DNA from 3 places in the Allobosea sp. 29B genome. Region 3 is predicted to be linked to each of the others. Evidence: predicted binding sites of a transcription regulator. Region 3 holds the regulator's gene; each other region holds the start of a gene.

Region 1 (2,266 bases), 2.2 Mb from region 3:
CTCCATCTTCATCACGCAGACGCCGGTCTCGGCATCGCCCGCCATGATGGCTCGCTGGATCGGCGCGGCACCGCGCCAGCGTGGCAGCAGCGAAGCGTGCAGATTGAGGCAGCCGAGTTCCGGCACCTCCAGGATCGCCTTGGGCAGGATCAGGCCATAGGCGACGACGACGGCGACATCGGCCTGGTGCGAGGCCATGATCTCGACCGCCTCGGGCGTCTTCAGCGTCTTCGGCGAGAACACCGGGATGCCGAAGCGCTCGGCCGTGACCTGGACCGGCGAGGGCCGCAGCTCCATGCCGCGCCCGGCCGGCGCCGGAGCGCGGGTGTAGACGGAGACGACCTCGTGGCCCTGGCCGATGATCTCGGTCAGGGTGGGCACGGCGAAATCCGGCGTGCCCATGAAGATGACGCGCAAGCTCATAGTGTTTTGCCCCGACCGGTCAGGCCGCGCTCTCCCGTTTCGCCGCCTTGGCGAAGCGCTTGTTGACTCGGTCGCGCTTCAGCCGTGACAGGTAGTCGATGAAGAGCACGCCGTTGAGATGGTCGATCTCATGTTGCAGGCAGGTGGCGAGCAGGCCATCGGCCTCGATCTCCTGCGCCTTGCCGTCGAGATCGCGATAGGTGACCTTGACCCGCGCCGGCCGCTCGACCTCCTCGTAATATTCGGGGATCGAGAGGCAGCCCTCCTCATAGGAGCTGAATTCCTCCGAGCGCCAGGTCACTTCGGGGTTGATGAGGACCATCGGCTCGCGCTCCTGCTCCTCGCCTTCCTCCGCCTTCTTCGAGACGTCCAGCGTAACAAGGCGGACTGGCTCGCCGACCTGGATCGCGGCGAGGCCGATTCCCGGCGCGTCATACATCGTCTCCAGCATGTCGTCCGCCAGCTTGCGGATCTCCGGCGTGATGTCGCCGATCGGTGCGGAAACCTTGCGCAGCATCGAGTCGGGCAGGATGACGAGGGGGCGGATAGCCATAGGGCGCTCTGGGACGTTTTCAGGAGTTGCCGCGACATAAGCACTTGTGACGAAGCGGTCAAACTGTTCCGCTTATGTTCTAGATTTACGGCCGAGATCGTGTAGGCTTGCGGCATGAACCAGATCGCCTTCGTCCTGCTGGAGCGCCCCGTGAACTGGGCCGAGGCTGCCTTCGGCTTCGCCGGACTGACGCTCGCTTTGCTGGTGCTGGCACTGCTTTCGTCCTGGCGCGCGGCGCGCCGGCGCGAGATCGAGGCGGCGATGGCGGCCGAGCGTGCTCGCGAGATGGACGACAAGGTCGCCGAGATGAACCGGCAGCAGGCCGAGCTCAGCGGCCGCATGCAGACGATGGCCGAGATCCTCTCGACCCGGCAGGGCGACCTCGCCCGCATCATGGCCGAACGGATGGACGGCCTGCGCCAGCAGGTCGGCGCCGGGCTGGAACAGAATGTCCGCCAGACCAATGAGAGCCTCGGCAAGCTGCAGGAGCGCCTGGCCGTCATCGACAACGCCCAGAAGAACCTGACCGAGCTCACCAGCGAAGTGGTGACGCTGAAGGACGTGCTCGCCAACAAGCAGGCGCGCGGCGCCTATGGCCAGGGCCGGATGGAGGCGATCATCCGCGACGGTCTTCCAGCGGCTTTCTTCTCGTTTCAACCAACGCTCTCGACCGGCAAGCGACCGGACTGTCTGGTCACCCTGCCGGGCGACGGGCGCGGCCTCGTCATCGACGCGAAATTCCCGCTGGAGAGCTTCACCATGCTGCGCGAGGCACGCGGCGAGGAGGCGAAGAAGCAGGCTTCGGCACGGGTGCGCGCCGATGTCGGCCAGCACGTCAAGGACATCGCCGAACGCTATTTCCTGCCCGGCGAGACACAGGACATGGCGCTGCTCTTCGTGCCGTCGGAGGCGATCTATGCCGACCTGCACGAGCATTTCGACGATATCATCCAGAAGGCGCACCGGGCACGCGTGATGATCGTCTCGCCCTCGCTGCTGGCGCTGGCGATCCAGCTGATGCAGTCGCTGGTACGCGATGCGCGCATGCGCGAGGAAGCGCAGGTGATCCAGTCCGAAGTCGGCAAGCTGCTCGACGATGTCCGCCGCCTCGGCGACCGGGTCGACAAGCTCGACAGCCACTTCCGCCAGGCGCAAGACGACGTCGCCCAGATCAAGACCTCGACCGGAAAGGTCACCGGCCGGGCCGAGAAGATCGGCGCGCTCGAATTCGACGACGTCAGGCCGAACGAGCCGCAGCTACCCTTCGCCAAGGCTGAGAGGCTGAAGGCG
Region 2 (2,266 bases), 900 kb from region 3:
GCATCGCCGTTTCGGCTTCGAGCCGATCGGCACCTTGCGCTCGACCGGCTTCAAGTTCGGCCGCTGGGTCGACACCGTGCTGATGCAGCGCAGCCTCGGCCCCGGCGACAGCGCCCCACCGCAGTCCTGGGCGGCCGGATCGGCAAGGTGATCTCCCGCAGCACCGTCTTCTGCCTCGGGCTGGCGCAGCTCATCTCCTGGGGCGTGTCCTATTATCTGGTCGGCGCCTTCGGCGAGCGGATCGCAAGCGAGCTCGGCTGGTCGCAGGCGATCATCCATGGTGGGCTCTCGGCCGGCCTGCTGGTGATGGGGCTGACCTCCGGCACGGTCGGCCGCCTGATCGACCGCCATGGCGGCCGCACCGTGATGTGCGTGGGCTCGGTGCTTACCGCCGTCGGCTGCCTCGGCCTCGCCTTTGCCCATACGATCGCCGCCTATTACGCCGCCTGGCTCTGCCTCGGCCTCGCCATGCGGCTCAGCCTCTACGATGCCGCCTTCGCGGCGCTGGCCCGGATCGGCGGCGGCGCCGCGCGCCGGCCGATCGCCCAGATCACCCTGCTCGGCGGCCTCGCCTCGACCGTGTTCTGGCCGCTCGGTCATGCGCTCGCCGAGCAGTTCGGCTGGCGCGGCGCGCTGATCGCCTATGCCGGCTTCGCGCTGCTCACCTTGCCGCTGCATCTGACGCTGCCGACCGTCTCGGCGCGGCCTTTGTCCGACGCAGCCGCGAAGCCGGTCGTCACGCTCAGCCCGGCCGATACCCGCTTCGCCGGCCTGCTCTATGCGCTGATCGTTACCTTCGCGGGCATCCTCAATGCCGGCATGTCCGCCCATATGATCGGCATCCTCGCGGGACTCGGCCTGCCGGCCGCGGCCGCGGTCTGGATCGGCTCGACCCGCGGCATCGGCCAGTCGCTGGCGCGGCTCGGCGAGGTGCTGTTCGGGGCGAAGACCAGCCCGTTCGACCTCAACCTCGTCGCCTGCCTGGTGCTGCCGCTCTGCTTCGTCGTCGGCCTCGCCGGCGGCGCGAGTGCCTTTGCGGCGCTCGCTTTCGCATTCTGCTACGGCGCCGGCAACGGCGTGCTGACGATCACGCGCGGCACGCTGCCGCTGATGCTGTTCGATCCGAAAAGCTATGGCGCCTATGTCGGCCGCCTGCTGGCGCCCGGCTTCTTCCTCTCGGCTGCCTCGCCGCTCGCCTATGCCTTGCTGATCGAGCGTTATGGCGCCTCGGCAGCGCTGATCCTGTCCGGGACGCTGGCGCTGGCCATGCTGGTCTCGGCGATCCTGCTGCGGCGGCGCTTCCGCGGCCTGCCACGCTCCTGACAATCGCTGTCAGCACACCCCACAAGAACAATGCGGCAACATCGGCGGCTGCGTGCTACTCATGCCCGCCTCTCGCCCGGCCGCACTGGCATGGCCCGGCGATTGCCCTATCTGTACGGCTTAAGCTCAATTCGGACACCACCATGGCTCGCAAGACCACGCTCGCCGAACAGGCCGCGACGCTGGAAGACATGTTCGATCGCAACCGTGCGGCCGATCCGAACGCCCGCGTCATCTCGGTGCGCGGCGCGCGCGAGCACAATCTCAAGAACATCGACCTCGCGATCCCGCGCGACAAGCTCGTGGTGTTCACCGGGCTTTCCGGCTCGGGCAAATCCTCGCTCGCCTTCGACACGATCTATGCGGAAGGCCAGCGCCGCTATGTCGAGTCGCTCTCGGCCTATGCCCGCCAGTTCCTCGAGATGATGCAGAAGCCCGATGTCGACCAGATCGACGGGCTCTCTCCCGCCATCTCGATCGAGCAGAAGACGACTTCGAAGAACCCGCGCTCGACCGTCGGCACCGTCACCGAGATCCACGACTATATGCGCCTGCTCTGGGCGCGCGCCGGCATCCCCTATTCGCCCGCGACCGGCCTGCCGATCGAGAGCCAGACCGTGCAGCAGATGGTCGACCGGCTGGTCGAACTGCCGGAGAAGACGCGCGGCTACCTGCTCGCGCCGGTGGTGCGCGGCCGCAAGGGTGAGTTCCGCAAGGAGATGGCCGACTGGCTGAAGCGCGGCTTCCAGCGCGTCAAGGTCAATGGCGAGTTCTACGAGATCCCCGACGCGCCGGCGCTCGACAAGAAGTTCAAGCACGACATCGACGTGGTGGTCGATCGTATCGTCATCCGGCCCGATCTCGGCGCCCGCCTCGCCGACTCGCTGGAGCAGGCGCTCGACCTCGCCGAGGGCATCGCCGTCTTCGAATATGCCGACGAGAA
Region 3 (2,266 bases):
GAGCGCGATCGCAGCGAAGCCGCCATCCTCGCCGTCGATCTGCCGGCCAATGACGAGCGCCAGGACTATCTGCGCGCCACTGTCGAGACCATCGATGGCGAGCGGCGGGTCAGGCCCTTCGCCAAGCAGGATTCCTCGATGCTGGCGAACCTGTCGCGCGCCGAAGCCCTGGTGATCCGCCCGGCCTTTGCCGAAGCGGCCAAAGCGGGCGATCCCTGCCGGATCATCCGGTTGCGCTAGCCAGAGTTCCAATCCTCACACCTTGTCATTCCGGACAAGCCGCGTCAGCGGCGCCGATCCGGGATCCATTCCGGAACCTCATTCGGAAAGGCTCCGGAATGGATCCCGGGTCTCCCATTCGGTCGCCCGGGATGACAACGCTCTGGAAGCATGCGTTCTGCTCGGGCAATCCCTTGCGGAACACAAAGCGAACAGCTATGGTGTTCGTGCTTTGTTTCGATTCTAGCCCGAGAGGCGAGCGGCGCGACCATGCTGACACGCAAACAGTTCGAACTGCTTCGCTTCATCCATGAGCGCCTGCGCGAATCCGGCGTGCCGCCCTCCTTCGACGAGATGAAGGATGCGCTCGACCTGCGCTCCAAGTCGGGCATTCATCGCCTGATCATGGCGCTGGAGGAGCGCGGCTTCATTCGCCGGCTTCCGAACCGGGCCCGCGCCCTCGAAGTCATCAAGATGCCGGACGGCATCGGCGGACCGCAGGCGCAGCGCGGCCGCTTCAGCCCCTCCATTGTCCAGGGCGGCCTTGGCCAGACCCCGCCTGCCCCCGCCCCGGCAGCCACTCTGGCAAAGCCGCGCCCGGCTGCTGAAGAGAACGGGCGTTCGACGGTTTCCATTCCCGTCATGGGCCGCATCGCTGCCGGCACGCCGATCTCGGCGATACAGGATCGCAGCCATAGCGTTACGATGCCGGCCGACATGCTCGGCGGCGGCGAGCATTACGCCCTCGAAGTCCGCGGCGATTCGATGATCGAAGCCGGCATCCTCGACGGCGACACCGTCGTGATCCGCAAGCAGGACACCGCCAATACTGGCGACATCATCGTCGCCCTGATCGACGACGAGGAAGCGACGCTGAAGCGGCTGCGCAAGCGCGGCTCCTCGATCGCGCTCGAGGCCGCCAACCCCGCCTACGAGACGCGCGTGCTCGGGCCCGACCGGGTCAAGATCCAGGGCCGGCTCGTCAACCTGATGCGGCGCTACTGAAGCGCCTCGGCATCCTGTGCCGACTCCGCAGCTGCTGCGGCAGTTGCCGGAGCAGGTGTTGATTCGGGCGCTGGCCTCGGTTCCGGTCGCGCCCGGGTCCATGGACGCAGGCGCGTGACCTCGTCGGCCGTATAGGCGCGCCAGCCGCCACCAGCCGCGTGATAGGCGGTGGCGCCGTCGCGGATGAGCGCGCTGCGGTCGATCAGGCGGGCAGCGCAAGGGGCTGTCCAATAAAGTGACGTCACCACGAGGTCGGCGCGCTGGCAGTCTTCGACCAAGGCAATGCGGTCGCGCGTATAGGCGACGCTGCGCCCGTCCGGCAGGCGGATGATGCAGCCGCGCGCATCGCAAGCGGCGCCATTGCGCAGCGCCGCATCGTCAGGCGCGCGCGAATCGCCGTCGGCATGCAGCCATTGCGTCAGCACGAAGCGGCTCGGCTTGCCGGCCAGCACCATCTTCCCCTCCTGCCCCCGCACCAGCACGCCCGAGCCGTCACGCTCGATCAGGATGTCGGGCCGTGACGGAGCCGAGGCCAGCGCCAGCCCGCCGACCAAGGGCAGCGCGGCAAGGAAGCGCAGCGCCGTCGTCCACAAGGTCAGCCAGAGCAGCGACAGCGAGAACAGGATCAGGGCGGTCGAGCCGAAAGCAGGCAGCACTACGGTCGAGCGGTCGATGCCGGCGACCCAATGGGCAAGCTGGAGCACATAGCCGGAGGCCCAGCCCATCAGCGCCCAGGCCGGCCAGTCGAGCCCGAACGGATAGGCGAGCACGCCGAAGACCGCGGCGGGCATCACGATCAGCGAGACGAAGGGCAGCGCCAGCGCATTGCCGAGCAGGCCGAACGGGTTGAAGGTCTGGAAATGGTAGACGCCATAAGGCGCCGTCGCCGCGGTCGCGACCATGGTGGTCGTCAGAATGCCGACGGCCGAGAGCCAGAGCGGCCGCAGGGGCCAGGGCCATGCGGCGGCCGCGGCATCGGGCACCCGCTCCTGCCAGCGCTCGGCAAAAGCGATCAGCGCCGCGACCGCACCGAAAGACATCT

Evidence for each region. Region 3 encodes LexA, which represses DNA repair genes until DNA is damaged. Its sites were predicted from a motif close to TGTTCNNNNTGTGTTCNG; they were not measured.
Region 1: the regulator LexA is predicted to act here: its motif matches at 1,041-1,058, upstream of rmuC (DNA recombination protein RmuC).
Region 2: the regulator LexA is predicted to act here: its motif matches at 1,347-1,364, upstream of uvrA (excinuclease ABC subunit UvrA).

Annotation. Positions count from the first base shown of each region.
Region 1 is NZ_LR733817.1:3,211,305-3,213,570, reverse strand. Features, by position in the region: gene fmt (methionyl-tRNA formyltransferase) at 1-423, opposite strand, end outside; gene def (peptide deformylase) at 443-976, opposite strand; gene rmuC (DNA recombination protein RmuC) at 1,091-2,266, shown strand, end outside.
Region 2 is NZ_LR733817.1:4,502,633-4,504,898, reverse strand. Features, by position in the region: gene GV161_RS21965 (GNAT family N-acetyltransferase) at 1-151, shown strand, start outside; gene GV161_RS21960 (MFS transporter) at 148-1,323, shown strand; gene uvrA (excinuclease ABC subunit UvrA) at 1,515-2,266, shown strand, end outside.
Region 3 is NZ_LR733817.1:5,407,466-5,409,731, forward strand. Features, by position in the region: gene glp (gephyrin-like molybdotransferase Glp) at 1-240, shown strand, start outside; gene lexA (transcriptional repressor LexA) at 490-1,224, shown strand; gene GV161_RS26200 (ComEC/Rec2 family competence protein) at 1,218-2,266, opposite strand, start outside.